4 regions of the Novosphingobium sp. RL4 genome follow, and region 4 is predicted to be linked to each of the others. Evidence: riboswitches for the same ligand, from Rfam matches in the RefSeq annotation. Region 4 holds a riboswitch; each other region holds the start of a gene.
The links. A riboswitch is a leader RNA that binds a small molecule or an ion and turns the genes downstream of it on or off. The one in region 4 is predicted to bind cobalamin.

Region 1 (4,268 bases), on a different replicon from region 4:
GCGCGAGGGTGCCGCCGATGTTGCCGGCGCCGATGAGGGCAATCTTCTTACGAGCCATGATGCTTGCTTGTCCTTCCCAGAGGCGGGATCGACGGACGAAAAGGCGGCCTGCTGTGTCCCGCTAAAGGCAGGTGCCGGTGTTCAACGAGGGGCGACCTACGCCCCTCAAACCGACATTGCAACCGTGAAAAGCCCGCGCAAAGGGCTGGTGGGGCAGTTTTTACTGATAATAGTTCGCAATTGCAATAGTGGGCGGGAATGCGCGGAAAACGGGCCCGGGAAGCGGGGTTCGGAGCCTGTTTTGCGCAACCCGGCGGGCGCAGATTGCATCCAAGTGTCTCGCACGGCGGTATGACAGGCAAGCGTCGGGGAGGGCGAGTCGCCTTGGAGGAAGGGCAGGCGGTCGCGAGTCACGGCGGCGGCGGCGAGACTGTCAGGCGTTCGTGGTGAGCCGTCTGGCGAAGGCTTCGGCCATGCGGTGATCGAGCTGCCGGCAGATGGCGATCCACCAGTCGCAGGCCGCGATGTCCCCCGCGAGGCGCGCGGCGGCGGCATTGGCGCGGGCATGGGAGGCGGCGGACAGGCCGTGGCGGGCGAAATGGCGCAAGGCTTCGGCGAAGATGCGCTCGTTCGCGGCCAGGGTGGCCGCATCCTGCTGCTGCGCGGTGGCGTGCCCCTCCGTCCGCGGCCGGCGCGTTCGGCGACGAGTGCCGTTGTCGTTGACCGCGCCGAGCGGCACGGATGGACACAGCGCTCGCACGATCACAGGACACGTCCCGCCTTTGGCGGCGGAGAAGCGGATTGCCATGGTATCGGGCCTCTTGTCTTCGGCGTTAGGGGGTGGTGCCGCGACCCCGTTATAGGATTGCAGGCGCTAAGCCTTAATGAGGGCGTATGGTTGCCGAAACCTTGAGAGGGGAATCGGGAGGTTTACTGAACCGGTTGCCCGATCCAGCGCCCGGAATTGGCATACTCGGGCCTGATCCCATGGGCCTCGGGCAGGTTCCTCGCCCGGTATAGCGCTTCGCCGCCCCGTTCGCGCACATCGCTGGCATAGGCAGGGACGGCGGCCTGCACGAGGGTGGCCGGAGCGGAGGCGGGCTGGATGGCGGTGTCCGGCCGGATCGGGGTTGCCGCCTCGAAGGCGCGCTGCACCGCGAGCGGGTCCAGCGCGGCGTTGGCGACCGCGCTGGCGGCGGAATCGTCATGGCGATGCGGCGCGGCGAGCGGCTCCCCGCCGAAGTAGGCGAAGCGGAAGGCCGAAGGGCTCCCCGCCGGTCCGCTCAGGGCATAGAAACGGTGCGCGCCGATCGTCGAGAGATAATGGAGGCTCGGCGCCCAGTAGGGATTGACCTGGACGGTGTGGTAATGCGTGGCCAGGCCGACCGGCGCGTAGACGTAGCCGGAAAGCGCCGCGCGGGCGACTTCCTGCGCACGCTGCCAGAAGAAGCGCTGCGGCGCGCGTGCCAGCGACCCGTCGCAGGTGAAGGAGAACTGGCAGCCGGTCGAGCGCTCGGAGCCCTGGTAGACCACGCCGCAGACGGTCTTGGGATAGGCGGGATGGGCCAGCCGGTTGAGTACGACCTGCGCCACCGCGCGCTGGCCGGCATCCGGCTCGCTGGCGGCCTCATAGTAGATTGCGGCGGTCAGGCACTGGAGCGCGCGGCTGCGGTCCACCCCGGAATTGTCGATGCGCAGCGCGCGGGCGACCGGGCCGGGGCCGGTCACGCCGTCATCGGCATCGGAATGAATGCCTTCGCCGATCCTGAGCACCGGTTCTTCGGCATCGAGATAGTAGAAGGCCGAACCGGGGAAGCTGGCTCCGGCCTGCTCGAAGGGCATCGGCAGGACCGTCTGTTCGGGCGACCGCGCATCGGCGATGGAGAATTGCTGCCAGGAGCCCGGCGAGGCGAAGGCGGGCAGTGCCACGGCGGCCAGTGCGGCGAAACCCAGCGACCAGCGCCGGCGCGCGCGGCGTGCGACATGTCGCCGGCCGCCGCGCGCGAAGTGCCCGCGGAAATCGCGCGGACGCGCTTCCCAGGGTTCGAGGCAGGCAGGAAGGGCGGCAGCGGTCACGAATAGTCCTCTTGGCGCGTCCTTTCGGGGGACGGGCGCATCTTGCGCCTAACCCGCTTTGCGGCGCGCGGCATCCCTGCAGATCGGCACGTCCCGAAGCGGTACAGGCCCTGCCGATAGCCTTAATGGCTTAAGAGAATCTTCCGGTTTTCCCGGCGGCGATACCTGGCGCGGCCTTTACCGGCACTGCTTGCCAATCCTCGCGCCGGACAGTATCGGCGCAAGCGACGTCATGGGTGGCCCGGAGCCGGGCCCCAGGATTGGAACCTGGTGGGAATTTCGGCGAAAGCCCGAAGCTGCCCCCGCAACTGTGACCGGGGAGCGCCCCCTCCACGCGATGCCACTGGGTCAAACCGGGAAGGCGGAGGCGGCGCGGCGATCCGGAAGCCAGGAGACCTGCCCTTGACGGTCGTTCCGCAGCCGGGCGGGGTGTCCCGGCATGCAGCGAGCACGCGCGCATGAGGAAAGGCGCGCGTCTCCGCCATGGACGGCAATGTCGTTCAAGGTTGGAGGAATTACCGTGAAGTATCTGTTTCTGCTGGGGACGGCCCTGTCCGTCGCCACTCCCGCGCTGGCGGACGAAGCCGCAAACGATAGCATCGCAGCGGACGGCATCGTCGTCACCGCGACCCGCACCGAGACCCCGGTGAGCGAGATCGGCCAGTCGGTCTCGGTCGTCACCCGCGAGGATATCGAGCGTACCCAGGCGGTCACCGCCACCGATGTGCTGGCCCGCCTGCCGGGCGTGACCTTCACCCAGTCCGGCGGCTTCGGCCAGCCCGCAAGCGTGTTCATCCGGGGCGCCGAGAATGCGCAGAGCCTCGTGCTTATCGACGGTGTGCGCATCAACGATCCGGGCGATGTCGGCGGCGGCTTCGACTTCGGCAGCCTGACCGTCGGCCAGTTCGACCGTATCGAAGTGGTGCGCGGCTCTTCCGGCGTTCTCTGGGGCAGCCGCGCCATCGGCGGCGTCGTCAACCTCATCACCGCGCGCCCGACCGAGCAGTGGACCGCGCGCGGCCAGGCCGAATATGGGTGGCGCGACCAGAAGCAGCTCGGCGCCTCGGCGGCGGGCAAAGTGGGACCGGTCGGCCTGACGCTGGGCGGCAACTGGCTCAAGGGCGACGGCTATTCCGCCTTCGACGAGCGCCTCGGCGGTAAGGAAAAGGACGGCTTCGAAAGCAAGAGCGCCAATGCCCGGGCCGAAGTGGAACTGGTAAGCGGCCTGTCCGCCGACGCCGGGACCTACTGGACCAAGGCCAACTACGATTACGACAACACCGGCGCCGATGCCCTGAACGTGGGCATGAAGCGCGACACGGTGGGCTATGCGAACCTTCGCTATAAGGGGCTCGACGGCCGCCTGACCGCGCGCGTGGGCTACGGCCTCACCGACACCCGCCGCATCTCGGACGACGCGGTCTTCGGTCCCTACACCACCAACGGCCGCGCGGACCGCTTCGAGGGGCAGGTTTCCTTCAGCCCGATCGACATGGCCAGCATCCTGCTGGGCGCGGAGACCGAGAAGCAGAAATTCTCGAGCGATTACGCGAAGGACTCGACCTCGATCGACAGCTACTTCGGCATGCTGACGCTGCGTCCGGTCACCGGACTGACCCTGAACGGCGGGCTGCGCTACGACGACAATTCGGACTTCGGCCACAAGACCACGTTCTCGGCCAATGGCGCCTGGGTGATCGGCGGCGGCGAAAGCGCGCCGATCCTGCGCGCCAGCTATGGCGAGGGCTTCAAGGCGCCGTCGCTTTACCAGCTCTATACCAATGGCGGTTTCCGCGCGCTCGATCCCGAGACTTCGAAGTCGTGGGACGTGGGCGTCGAGCAGCCCTTCGCGGAAGGGCACGGGACGTTCTCGGTCACCTATTTCGACCGCAAGACCAAAAACCTGATCGACTACGATCTGGCCGAATGGAACTACTACAATGTCGGCCGGGCCCGCGCGAAGGGCGTGGAACTGGGGATGCAGGTGAGCGACTGGAACGGCTTCGACATGAGCCTTTCCGCCACGTACCTCGACGCCACCAACGAGGACACCGGCAAGCAGCTGGCCCGCCGTCCCAAGACCAACCTCTACGCCAGCCTCGACAAGCACTGGTCGGACGGCTTCCGCCTCGGCGCGGACCTGCGCGTGGGCGGGGGGCGCTATGACGACGTGGCGAACACCTATTATCTTG
Region 2 (4,268 bases), on a different replicon from region 4:
GGCCTCGGCATTGGCGAGGTGCCGGGGCACGCGCTGGAGCTGGCGGCCGTAAGTGCTGCTGCCCGCTGTACGGTCCTCCGCCTCTATCAAGCTGTAGTTGCCCTGGGCGAAGAGGATTCCCCATCTGGCCGAAGCCGCCAGTTCCAGCCCGCGCGCGTGGCTCGCCTTGACGTTGGCGTAATAGCCGAAGCGCGATGTCGTGGTGCCGGGAACGTAGCACACGTCCGGCAGGGCGCCGCTGGTCGGGCAATAGGCGAAATCGATCAGGTTGTCGGTGTCCCGCTCGAACCAAGTCGCGGAAAGGCGCAGCACTTCGCCGAAACCCTGTTCCGCGCCCACTTCCCAGCCCCTGGCCTTCTCGGGCCTGAGATCCGCCGCGCCATAGAGGCTGAACAGCTGATAGAGCGAGGGCGCCTTGAAACCCTCGTCATAGCTGGCGCGCAGCACCGTGGCGCCGGCGTTGGGCGTATAGACCGCGCCCGCGCTGAACACCGTGCTGCCGCCGAAGCGCGACTGGTGATCGTAGCGCGCGCCCCCGTTGAGCGTCAGCCCGGCCAGCGGTGTCAGGCGCAGTTCGCCGTAGACGCTGTCCGTATCCGCCGTGGTGGGGGTGAGAACATAGGCCGCCGTGCTGTTGGAGGGCGAGGCGGTGGTCATCCGCTGCTCCTCGCGCTCGGCGCCGAACACGACCTGCACCTCGTCCGCGAACGCGTAAGTGCCCTGGTACTCGAAGCGGCGCACGCGGCCATGGGCGTCGAAGGTGATGGGGCGGATCGTCCGCGCGGGGTCGTAGTTCTCGCGGTCGGTCTCGGTCTGGAGCACGGCGACGCGGTTGGCCAGCCTGCCGCCCGCCAGTTCGAAATTGAGCCCGGCATAGCCCGACCATTCCCCGGTCCGGCCATAGGCCCGTGAATCGCCCGAGGTGCCGTCGAAATCGTTCTTCGAATCCGACCAGTAGCCGCGCAGGTCCAGCGAGACGCCCGGCGCAAGGCGGAAGGTCATGGTGCCGCTTGCGGAACTGCGCCGGTAGCCATCGTCCTCGGTGCCGTTGGAGCGGGCCGAGATGCCGTCGGTGGTGAAGCGGGAGGCCGAAATCCGCCAGTCGATCGCCTCGGAGGTGCCTCCCATCCCGGCGCGGGCCGAAACGGTATCGTGGGTTCCGGCCTCCAGCGCGAAGCTGCCTTCCAGCGGCTCGGTGGGACGGCGAGTGCTGACATTGACGACCCCGCCGATGGCATCGCTGCCCCACAGGATGGACTGCGGGCCGCGCAATATCTCGATGCGGTCGATATCGTCGACGAACAGGTTGGCGAAACCGTATCCCCCCGCCGTCGAGGAGGCATCGGACAGGCGCATCCCGTCGATCACCATGACGGTCTGCCCGGCATCGGCGCCGCGAATGCGCAGCGAGGTGGTGGTGCCGTAGCCACCGTTGCGCGACAGGCTGATGCCGGGCGTGCGCAGCAGCGCGTCGGTCAGCGCGATGGGCTGGGCGGCGACGATCTGCGCCTCGTCCAGCACGGTGACAGTATCGGCCACGCGGTCGGCCGCAACCGGCGTGCGCAGCGCGGTAACGACGATGCGCTCGCCGGAGGACGCGGCATCGGCCTCCTCGGCCAGCGCCGCGAGAGGGTGACAGGCCAGCGCAAGAGCAAGGGTGCTGGCGGCGGGTATTCGGCAGTTCACGGCATGTCCTTCAAGCGAGCGTCGAACCCGGCCGGGTCGGCACTCACGCGAAAGGCGGCAGTCGTTCGGCAGGCGACGACAGGCCCTTTCGCGCCGGGAGCCGGCACGGCAGTGGCTGTCGTTGCGCGAGGATAGCCCCGTTCGCCCGGCTCACCCTGTCCGGTCGAAGAACGACTGCGGCAGGCAGGTCTCCTGGCTCACGGGTCAATGCCGTTTCGGCCGCCTTCTCAGGGATTTGCACCCCCAATGGCGAAATGGCCGCACGGCTCTCCGCTTACAGTTGCAGGGGCAGCCCGGGTCTTGAACCCGCGTTCCCTTTTGATCCCCTCGCGGGGAACCTGTCGCAGCGGCGGCCCTATCGGGTGGCGGTCTGGCGTGCAAGAGCGCGCTGCTTGCGCAGCCTTGCGAAGTGCCATAGGTCCGGCCGCCGGAAGGGGGGAACCGAACCATCATGCACCACTGCCGAGCCTTTCCGTCCGGGCGATATCCGTGCCTCCGCGCGGTGGCTGCCCGATGACCGCCTGCCCCGCCCTGCTCGTCGCCGCGCCGTCCTCGGGACAGGGCAAGACGCTGGTGACCGCCGCCCTCGCCCGCCGCCATGTCCGTGCCGGGCGCCGGGTGCGGGTGTTCAAGTGCGGGCCGGACTTCCTCGACCCGATGGTCCACGAGATCGCCAGCGGCGCGCCCGTCCACCAGCTGGACCTGTTCATGTGCGGCGAAGACCAGTGCCGCGCGCTGCTGCACGAAGCGGCGCTGGAGGCCGACCTGATCCTTGTCGAAGGGGTGATGGGCCTGTTCGACGGCACCCCGTCCTCCGCCGACCTCGCCCGGCATTTCGGCCTTCCGGTGATGGCGGTGATGGATGGTTCCTCCATGGCGCAGACTTTCGGCGCGCTCGTCCACGGTCTGGCGACTTACCGCGAGGATGTGACCCTCGCCGCCGTGCTCGCCAACCGCGTGGGCAGCGAACGCCATGCCGAACTGCTGGAACGCGGCCTGAAGGAAGGCGTGCAATGGCTCGGCGCGATGCGACGCGACGAGGGTGCCGGCCTGCCCGAACGTCATCTCGGACTGGTACAGGCCGGTGAAGTCCCCGATATCGAAGCGCGGATAGACCGCGCCGCCGATCTCCTGCCCGAAAGCGCCCTGTGGCTGCCGGAACCGGTGTCCTTTCCGGCCGCGCCCCGCTGCGCCGCTCCGCCGCCCTCGCTGGCGGGCCGGCGCATCGCCGTGGCCCGGGACGAGGCGTTCGGGTTCATCTACCCGGCCAACCTCGCCTTTCTCGAAAGCGCGGGCGCCCGGCTGTCATTCTTCTCGCCCCTGCGCGACACGGCGCTGCCGGAATGCGACGCGCTCTGGCTGCCCGGCGGCTATCCCGAACTTCACCTCTGTGCGCTCACCGCGAACCGGACGATGATCGGGGCCATACGGGAGCATTTCCTGGCCGAACGCCCGATCCTCGCCGAGTGCGGCGGCATGCTCTACGCCTGCGAACGGCTGGAGGACGCATCAGGCACGAGTGCGCCGATGCTGGGCCTGCTGCCTGCGCAGGCCAGGATGCAGCCCCGGCTTGCCGCACTGGGCATGCAGGAAGCCGAACTCGGCGGCCACGCAGTCCGCGGCCACACGTTCCATTACTCCATGCTGGAAACCGGCCTTGAACCCGCAGCGCTCGCCCGCACGCCGGACGGGCGCAAGGGCGAGCGGATATTCCGGCAGGGCTCGCTCACCGCGAGCTACATGCACTTCTATTTCCCGTCGGCGCCGGAACTGATCGCGGCACTTTTCGGCTAGGCAATCGCCGGCAGCTTCGCGAGATGCTTGTCCAGCGTGATCGGATAGTCGCGAATGCGGACGCCCGTCGCGTTGTAGACCGCGTTGGCCACTGCCGCCCCCACGCCGCAAAGCCCGAGTTCGCCCACGCCCTTGGCCTTCATCGGCGAGACCTTGTCGTCCGCCTCGTCCAGGAACACCACTTCCTGATGCGGAATGTCGGCGTGGACCGGCACTTCGTATCCGGCAAGGTCGTGGTTGACGAAGAAGCCGAAACGCTTGTCCACCGCCAGTTCCTCCATCAACGCGCCGCCCACGCCCATGGTCATCGCGCCGATCACCTGGCTGCGCGCGGTCTTGGGGTTGAGGATGCGCCCGGCCGCGCAGACCGCCAGCATTCGCCGCACGCGGACTTCGCCGGTATAGGAATCCACTGCCGCTTCCACGAAGTGCGCGCCGAAGGTCGATTGCTGGAACTTCTTGGCGAGATCCCCCCACTGCATCGTCTCTTCGGCAACGAGTTCGCCCGATTTCGCGGCATCGGCCAGCCGTGCCGAACGGTTGCCCGCGCGAATCTCGCCATCGGCGAATTCGGCCGCCTGCGGGTCCATGCCGAGTTGCTGCGCCGCCATCTCGCGCAGCTTCGCGCAGGCCGCGTAGACCCCCGAAGTCGCGCTGTTGGCGCCCCATTGCCCGCCCGAGCCCGCCGAGGCCGGGAACGAGGAATCGCCCAGCTTCACGCGCACTTTCTCCACCGGCAGCCCCATCATCTCCGCCGCGGTCTGGGCGATGATGGTGTAGGAGCCGGT
Region 3 (4,268 bases), 490 kb from region 4:
GGAAGGCGCGATCTGGTGATGCCTTCCGTCACCATGCGCGCATCGCAGAGCACCGGAGCCCCGCGCGCTGCAGCCGCGATCGCGGCTTCGGCGAAGCCCGCGGAGAACCGTATATGAGCGGCCAGTTCGACCATGCCCGAGGCATGGATCATGCGCACCGCGATACGCTCTTCCTCACGCGTGAAACGCTGGAGATCGGCCTCGGCACGGATGGTCGCGAAAGACTGGCGGTAGATCGCCGCGCCATCGGTTTCATAAAGATGAGGCATCATTCGGCTCCGAAATGGGCGAGCAGTTGTGGGAGATCGAGGCCGGACCGGCATGGCGGGTCTCCGGCAGCGGCATCGATGGAAAGGTCGAAGCGGCCGTTTCGCCCGGTCAGCGTGACGCTTGCAGGGGCGGAACGCGCACAGCCCTTGGCGCAGCCGGAGACGTGAAGGCGGCCCGGAACGTGCGCGGCCAGCCGCAAGGCCAGCGGCCGCGTCGCCACGGTCGCCTGCGGGCACAGCGGTGCTCCGGGGCAGGCGTCCACGCGCATGGCCGGATCGGTAGGATCGCTGACAAAGCCATCCCCGACAGGATCGGGGAGCGGGTTCGCGCCTTCCAGAAGAAGCACCCGCCACGGGGTGATCCGCAAGGCCGCCGCCCCGGAACGTGTGACGAGCGAGGCCAGCGCCGCCGCCTCCACGCTGCCGAAAGCGGCGCCGCAGGCATGGCCCATGGCATGGGCGCCGGGGCCGATGACCGGACGCGGCGATGCGGGAGAGACCCATCCCCTGGCCCAGCCCGGCAGCTCGGCACGGTGGCGCGCCATCCTGCCGGATGCGATCCCGCCGGAGGCGACGAACCATTCCGCCAGTTCGACCAGCGCGCCGACCGCTTCGTCCACGGCAACGGGAATCCCCAGCGCCCGGCCATCCGCGCGCAGGATGAGCCAGCCGCCTTCGCCCCGTTCGATCCGAAAGTCCGCCGGGCTTCCCCCCAGGATCGGCGCGGCTCCGGCGTCCACGGCGAAACCCATCTTTCCCGGCAGTTCCGGCAGGCGAACCTGCGCACTGGCCAGCGCCTCGGCGATCCGGAACGTGTCGTCCCCCGCCGTCCAGTCCGGCGCGACGAGGATATTGCGGCGGTTTTCGGTATCGGGCCGGGCATCCACCAGTTCCAGCGCCACCAGTTGCTCCAGCAGGGCCGCCCAACCGGCTTCGGTCACACCCCGGATCTGGAGATTGGCACGGCGGCTGAGGTCGATCGCCCCGCTGCCGTATTCGCGGGCCAGCGCGCAGAGCGCCAGCGCCTGCGCGCGTGACAGGCGCCCAAGGCGCGGCCGCACGCGCACGATCAGCCCGTCGCCCGCCATCATCGGGCGCCAGGCACTGGGGCACCAGCCGCGCACGGCAAAGTCGCTCATGTGCGGCGATCCGGGCGGGAACGCTGGATTTTCAAAAGGGCACGCTTCGACGAGACGCGCATAAACGCTTTCAACCGCGCGCGGCGACGATGACCGGGGCTTGCCGACGAAGTCGGTCCGTGCGCAACGACAGGCGGGCGCGACATACGCCATCCCTGCACACCGATGCAGCCCCAGCCGCACAGGTTCGTCGCTCACGCGGAGTACCGAGCCTTGGCCTTTCCCTGGACCATGGCAAGAGCGACCGACGCGCCGGCAGGTCTCCTGGCTCACGGGTCAAAGCTCGATACGCGGCCTTCCCGGAACCGGCGCCGATGGGCGCCTTCATCCAGTGGCCGGCTCCGTTGAGGGAGCCCCGGCATCTCGCTCGCCGCTTACAGTTGCAGGGACAGCTGCGGAATGGGAGTTTCCTCCGCACCGCATTCCCATTTCAGCCCCGAAAGGCACCCGCGCGATCGTTGCAGGCCGGACGAAATCCGGCTTGCAGGTGCCGCCTAACCCAAAACGGGATCGATGCCAATCGTCAGCGCAGCCCTGCAAGCGCATCCCGGCGATATCGCACGGCGGCGGCGATACCGGGCGGCCCGATTGCGCCCGATCAATGCGGCTGACGGCGCAGGCGTCATGATCTGCCGAAACCCGGAAGTCATCGCCGATGGTGACGAAACCTCAGGTCGGGTCCGGACGTTGCACACCGAGACGAAGGAGAATCCCATGCTCGAACATGTCCCTCAATGGCTTGGCGCCCTGTTTCACAACTTCCGCGCGGGACATTCCAAGCTGGCGATCGTCCGCGCCGGGCTGGTGCCGGAAGGCGCCTTCATAGACCTGTCGAGCCCCGCTTTCGAGAACGGCGCGCGCCTTCCCGCCCGCTTCACGGCCGATGGCGAAGGCATATCCCCGCCGCTGGAATGGGGCGAGGTTCCTGCCGCCACCACCAGCCTGGCGCTGCTGGTCGAAGACCCCGACGCTCCTGCGGCCGAGCCTCTTGTCCACGCCATCGTCTGGAACCTTCCCGCAGGCACACGGGCGATTCCCGAAGGCGGCATCGGCCCTGACGACGACGGTGCGCCGGACGGGCGCGATGTGGGGCGCAACAGCTATCAGGCCGAAGGCTGGCTGCCGCCCGATCCCCCGCCGGGCCACGGCACGCACGATTACGTGTTTCAGCTCTTCGCGCTTTCCCGCGCGCCCGTGCTGGAAACGAACCCGGGCCGTTCGGAATTCCTGGCGGCGATCAAGGACCATGTCCTGGCCGCCGGAATGCTGGTGGGCCATTACGCGCGCGGAGACGGGGAACCGGCTGACGAGGAGTAGATCACGGCGGCAAAGGCGAGCGCCCCTTCGGCGCTCCCGCCCCGCTGTCATCTCCATTCGCGCAGGCGGGTTGCGCGCGCGGCCATTGTCAGCAGCGCAGGAAAGGACCGGGCCGCGTGGCACCCGGCCTGCCGCAGGACCGGATGGTCCAGCATGTTCTGGAACGCCATGGCCCGCCGGACCTGACCGCGAACCTCCGCGGCGAGCCTGCAGTCGTATCGCCGCGCGTCCTCGCCCGCCATCACGCTTTGCGCGGCGACGAAGGCACTGCGCAGGGCGATGGCCATGCCGTCCCCGGTGAGCGAGGCGGTCATCGCCCACTGGTCTCCCAGCCGCAGCACCCGGCTGTTCGCGGTCCGGGCCGGGGCCATGCCGTAGTTCAGGTTGGCGATCGTTACAGGACGGTCGAACAGCGGCTCCGCATCGGCCAGCATTTCGCGCAGCGCCGCGATCTCGTCCAGCCGGGCGCGCAGGCCCGTCCAGTCCCCGCCGGACTGCGCAAGACGGCTGCGGCGCACGACGAGGCACAAGTTGGCCCGTCCACCCTCCACCATCTGAAGTCCCGCATAACCGCCGCCGAACAGAAAGAGCATGATCGTGCCCGCCAGACGGTGCATCGCGGCAGGGGCAAGGCGGTAATGCATCTTGAACCCCACGAAACCAGCCTCCGCCCGCCCCGTGGACGCCGTGCCTCTTTCGCGCAGGGGCAGCTTGCCGCTTGCCAGCAGCAGATACTCCCCCTCTCGGTCCCCCTCGCTCGTGCGGGCCACGCAGCCGCCGAGTTCGAGTACCCTGACGCCCCGCTCCACCCGCGCGCCGGCTGCGATGGTCTCCCTCAACAGCGCCTCGTCCAGCACATGGCGGCTGAGGCCCCAGGCACCGAAGGGCAGCGGCGCCTCCGCTTCCACAGTGCCCGAAACCAGCCTGATCCGCTGGATCGGCACACCGCCCAGCGAAGCGGGGTCCACGCCAAGCTGGCGCAGATGCGCCGCCGCCTCCACCGAGAGGAATTCGCCGCAGACCTTGTGATGCGGCCCATGCTCCCGTTCCAGCAGGAGCACGTCCCGCCCCTGCCGCGCCAGCAGGCAGGCCGCCGCCCCGCCTGCAAGCCCCCCGCCGACCACGAGGACATCGGCCATGTCAGCGTTCCAGGGTGAAGCGGAAGCTCTCCGCCGCCATGCCCGGCCCGAAGGCCAGCGCCAGCCCATCTCCCTCGCCCGAGCCCGACAGCATCCGCGAAAGGATGAACATCAATGTCGCCGAGGACATGTTGCCGTGATCGTGCAGCACCGTTCGCGAAGGCAGCAGCGCCTCGGCGGGTAAGCCAAGGCCGTGCTCCACGGCATCCAGCACCGTGCGGCCGCCCGCGTGGACCGCCCATAACGCGACATCACCGGGTGAAGCGCCGCGCAGGAGCCCCCGGTCGTCTCCGCGGGAGGCATCCGCCGCAAGAGCCTCGGCGATGCGGGCCGGCACTTCTCCGCCAAGGTGCATGTCGAACCCCTGATCGCGGATCGACCATGTGATGGCATCGGCCGTGCCC
Region 4 (4,268 bases):
GCAGCGGCTCTATCAACTGGTTCGCCAGCAGGGCACCGTGACCGACCGGACCTTCACCATCGAGTTCCTCGATCCGGGCGTGCAGGCCTTCGCCTTCACGTTCGGCTGAGGAGGCGGCGCGCCGTTTCGGCCCGTCATGCGGGGCTCAGCCGTAGGAAGGGTCTTCCAGCGCGTTCATCCAGGCGGGACATTCGTTCTCCACGCCGCCACGGAACGAAGCGCTGTTGAAGGACAGGAAATCGTGCGCGGCGTCGCGCGCGGTCATCGATGCGGGGATACGATAGCTGGCGGCAACCGCATCGCCGCAGGTTGCCGTCCATCCGGCGATATCCCGTTCGCGCTGCATCCACAGCTGGACGAGCCAGAGGAAGTCGTGTCGCTTGTCCTGTATCGTGGGCATCCCTCGGTCCTTCAAGGTTTCGGATGCCCTAGGTTGCACAACGGCTTTATTCCCGCAATATCCGCCACTTGCGGCACAGGCCGGAAAGGGCGCCGCCCCGCCTCGTTATCCGGGAACTGCCGAAGGGCTTGCATGGCCGCTGTCTTGCCGCCAATCGGTCCGGATGCGTATTGCTCTATTCGAACCCGAAATTGCCGGAAACGTCGGCGCCGTGCTGAGGCTTGGCGCGTGCCTGGGCGCGAGCGTGGATATTATCGAGCCGATGGGCTTCGTATGGGACGATCGGCGCGTAAGGCGGGCTGCCATGGACTATATCGACCATGTCACGATTACACGGCACGCCAGCTTCGATGCCTTCAGGGCCGATATCGGGCTGAGCAGGCTGGTGCTGTTCACGACCAGGAGCAGCCATTCGGCCTATGAATTCGGATTCAGGGCAGACGATGTCCTGCTCTTCGGAAAGGAGAGCGCAGGGGTGCCCCCCTCAGTGGCGGATGTCTGTGATGCGCGCGTGCGCATACCGCTGCGGCCGGAGGTGCGCTCGCTGAATCTCGCCACGTCGGCCGCGCTCGCGCTTGGCGAAGCCCTTCGCCAGACCGCGACTTTGCCGGGGTGACGGCTACCCGGCCCGCTTTCCCGGCGCGGCGGGCGAAAGCATCGCCGTAACAATACCTCACCTGCCAATACACTCTTGAACACATTTCTTGCGTGGGTTAGCGGACTGCAACCGTTTCCTTCTTTCGAAGGCGGCGGGCAAGATCGCGCCGGTGCCTCGAAAGAGGCTTAATAGGGAACGCGGTGAGAGGGCTTCGGCCTTCGAATCCGAGGCTGTCCCTGCAACTGTAAGCGGTGAGCGCGATGCATATCGCGGCAGGCCAAGGAGCCTGGCCGCAGCCACTGGGCCGGACGCTAAATCCTGCGAGGCCTGGGAAGGCCGTGCATCAAGCGATGACCCGCAAGCCAGGAGACCTGCCGGCGTCTGGTCGCTCTCGCTTTGGTCCAGGGGATGGCCGAGGCCCGGTAATTTTTCCGTCTGAGCGACGAACGAGCGGTGGAAGCCGCATCGGTTCGTGTCGCGGTCGCCTCGGGCGTCCGGCCGATGGCGCGTGCCGACCGTCTTGGACGGCACGCTTCCACCCCCAGTCGCAGGCGCCGGGGGAATTGTTATGCAAATCAACACAAAGGCGGCATTCGCCCGCCTCGCCATGGGCGGGATCGTCGCGCTTGCCTCCGTTCCGGCTCTTGCCGGCGAAGTGGCTTCGGACGGGTCGGCTTCGGATGGCGGCAACAGCGAAATCCTGGTTTTCGGACGGGGAGAGACCAACATCGGCGAAGCCCATGCCGCCAGCGAAGGCAGCGTGGCAGGCTCCGACCTGCTGGTCCGTCCGCTGCTGCGCGTGGCCGAACTTCTCGAGGCTATTCCCGGCATGGTCGCCGCCCAGCATTCGGGCAGCGGCAAGGCGAACCAGTATTTCCTGCGCGGGTTCAACCTCGATCATGGTAGCGATTTCACGACCTATATCGACGGCGTGCAGATGAACCTGCGGACCCATGGTCATGGGCAGGGGTATCTCGATCTCAACGGTTTGATCCCGGAGATCGTTGCGCGTGAAGACTTCCGCAAAGGGCCTTATCGCGCGGACGGCGGCGATTTCGCCTTGGCGGGCACGGCCTACATGACGACGATCGCCGGCTTCGACCGCCCGTGGGTTTCGCTTGAGGGGGGCTCCTACAACACCGGCCGTCTTGCGGCGGGCGGCACGATCAAAGGGCTTGGTTCCGGCGATCTTACGGTGGTGGGGCAGGCGAAGCGCTATGACGGGCCGTGGCAGCAGGAGGAACACCTGCGCCATTATGCGGGCTTTGCGAAGTACAGCATGCCGCTGGGCGAAGGTGCGCTCCAGGCTTCGCTTCATGCCTACCACGCAACATGGCGTCCAACCGAGCAGATTCCCGAGCGGATCGTCGGTTCCGACATATGCGCTGACGTGTTCTGTTCGCCCGACCCGACGGCGCGCGGCCGGACCACGCGGTTCGTCGGCAATGTGGGGATCACGCAGGCGAGCTGGAGCGCCAACGTCTACGCCCAGTATTACGACTGGAACATGTATTCAAACCCGACTTATGCCGATCCCGACGGGACCAGCGGCCAGATCGACCAGTTCGACAAGCGCTGGGTTACCGGCCTCACGGCACGCAAGCACTGGAATCCGGCGCCGGAACTGGAACTCTCCATCGGCACCGAGAACCGCTTCGACCATATCGGCAGCGTTGGCGTGAATCGCACGGAAAGTCGCGAATTCCTGTACTCGCTGGGCCGTTATCACGTCGAGGAACTTTCCGGTGCGATCCATGGCGAGGCAACCTGGCAGCCGTTGGCGGGCCTGCGCCTGACGGGCGGTCTGCGGGGCGACTACTATCACTATTCCGTGCGCGCCAGAAACGCAGCGGCGGAAGAGCTTGGTGAGGGAAGCGGGCACGATTCGATCGTTTCGCCCAAGTTCTCGGCGGCCTATGAAGTTACCCGGCAGTTCGAACTCTATGCCAACTGGGGGCGCGGATTCCACTCCAACGATGTGCGAGGGGCGGTGAATGCCGAAACGCCGGTGCCTGTTCTGGTACGCGGCACCGGCAAGGAGCTGGGCGCCCGTTTCCAGACGGACGGTTTCTCGCTGACAGGAACCTACTGGTGGCTCGACGTTGGAAGCGAACTGCGTTTCGTCGGTGATTCCAACGCGGTCGAGCCGACCGGCGCCAGCAAGCGTCATGGCTACGAACTTGTCGCTTTCTGGCGGCCGCTGCCCTGGCTTGCGCTTGATGGCAACTATACCGCCAGCCGTTCGCGATACGACAATGGCGACCGCATTCCCAACGCCTTCGAGAATGCAGCGTCAGCGGGGGCGTCCATCGTGCTGGACCCGTGGGAGACGAGCATCCGCATTCGCCATCTCGGCCCGTACCCCCTGGTCGAGGACAACAGCGTGCGGGACAGCGGCAGCACCGTAGTCAATGCCCGTGCCGCCTGGAAGGGAGGCCGGATCGAGATATATGGTGAAGTGCTCAACATCCTCGACAGCCGCGACAAGGACATTGCCTATTATTACGAATCCTACATTCCGGCTTACGATGCGGCAGGTCCCGTCGATGGGCGCCTGAGCAGGGTGATTGAGCCGCGCACTGTCAAGATCGGCGCGCGGTACACCTTCTGAGGACAGGGCGTGCCGCGGCCCTCATGCGCCGCGGCACTACTTGGTGGTTCTAGGTGGTGCTTCCGGGACCGATTGCGGTCATTCGAAGAAGGTGTAAGAGCGCCGCGAGTGCAGTGAATCAGGAACAAGAGACATGCTGGCGGCAATCGAACCGGGCGCGACCTTCAAGGACAATCTTCAGCTATTGCCGCCGATTGACGGCCTGGAACGCATCGACCTGGTCGATGATGCGGGGAACGTGGCGGCCTCCATCGCCAACCAGCCGGGCAAGCAGGGTTCGCTCGCCGTCTACAACTACCTGAAGCAGCGGTTCGACCACCTGGATGCGGCTGCCGCCGAGCATGGCCTTGTGGTGTTCGCCGAACATACCGCGGATGCACGCGAGCGTCCCGGTGCGCATCCGAATGTCGACCTTCTGCTGGATATCGCCGCACGCGGCGGCCGGCTGGGCATCGAGGTCATTCCGGCCGGGCATTGATCGCAGGTACGGGCGGGGGTTGGACCTGACGTCACCCTTTGCGTACGAATTATTCAGTAAAAATTGTTAATCTTACGGATGGGATCTTAAGTATAGTTCCCATTCGATCGCGCGTTTACTGTTGTCTGCCCGCGTTGGAAATGTCACTCATTGTCGTGTGCGAAGCGGGGGCTTTGCAGAT

Region 1: linked by a shared signal. The riboswitch ahead of U9J33_RS14875 (TonB-dependent receptor domain-containing protein) and the one ahead of U9J33_RS19420 (TonB-dependent receptor) in region 4 are both predicted to bind cobalamin.
Region 2: linked by a shared signal. The riboswitch ahead of U9J33_RS16635 (TonB-dependent receptor plug domain-containing protein) and the one ahead of U9J33_RS19420 (TonB-dependent receptor) in region 4 are both predicted to bind cobalamin.
Region 3: linked by a shared signal. The riboswitch ahead of U9J33_RS17535 (cobalamin biosynthesis protein CobG) and the one ahead of U9J33_RS19420 (TonB-dependent receptor) in region 4 are both predicted to bind cobalamin.

Annotation. Positions count from the first base shown of each region.
Region 1 covers NZ_CP141944.1:3,070,950-3,075,217, reverse strand. The annotation lists gene mdh (malate dehydrogenase) at 1-58, opposite strand, end outside; gene U9J33_RS14885 (hypothetical protein) at 434-808, opposite strand; gene U9J33_RS14880 (cell wall hydrolase) at 931-2,076, opposite strand; cobalamin riboswitch at 2,309-2,495, shown strand; gene U9J33_RS14875 (TonB-dependent receptor domain-containing protein) at 2,597-4,268, shown strand, end outside.
Region 2 covers NZ_CP141944.1:3,464,514-3,468,781, forward strand. The annotation lists gene U9J33_RS16635 (TonB-dependent receptor plug domain-containing protein) at 1-1,686, opposite strand, end outside; cobalamin riboswitch at 1,851-2,043, opposite strand; gene U9J33_RS16640 (cobyrinate a,c-diamide synthase) at 2,200-3,480, shown strand; gene paoC (aldehyde oxidoreductase molybdenum-binding subunit PaoC) at 3,477-4,268, opposite strand, start outside.
Region 3 covers NZ_CP141945.1:10,486-14,753, reverse strand. The annotation lists gene U9J33_RS17540 (precorrin-8X methylmutase) at 1-269, opposite strand, end outside; gene U9J33_RS17535 (cobalamin biosynthesis protein CobG) at 269-1,408, opposite strand; cobalamin riboswitch at 1,645-1,874, opposite strand; gene U9J33_RS17530 (YbhB/YbcL family Raf kinase inhibitor-like protein) at 2,123-2,725, shown strand; gene U9J33_RS17525 (NAD(P)/FAD-dependent oxidoreductase) at 2,773-3,864, opposite strand; gene U9J33_RS17520 (type III polyketide synthase) at 3,866-4,268, opposite strand, start outside.
Region 4 covers NZ_CP141945.1:499,232-503,499, reverse strand. The annotation lists gene U9J33_RS19435 (cytochrome c biogenesis protein DipZ) at 1-109, shown strand, start outside; gene U9J33_RS19430 (hypothetical protein) at 146-400, opposite strand; gene U9J33_RS19425 (tRNA (cytidine(34)-2'-O)-methyltransferase) at 564-1,016, shown strand; cobalamin riboswitch at 1,149-1,392, shown strand; gene U9J33_RS19420 (TonB-dependent receptor) at 1,567-3,609, shown strand; gene U9J33_RS19415 (DUF2322 family protein) at 3,743-4,087, shown strand.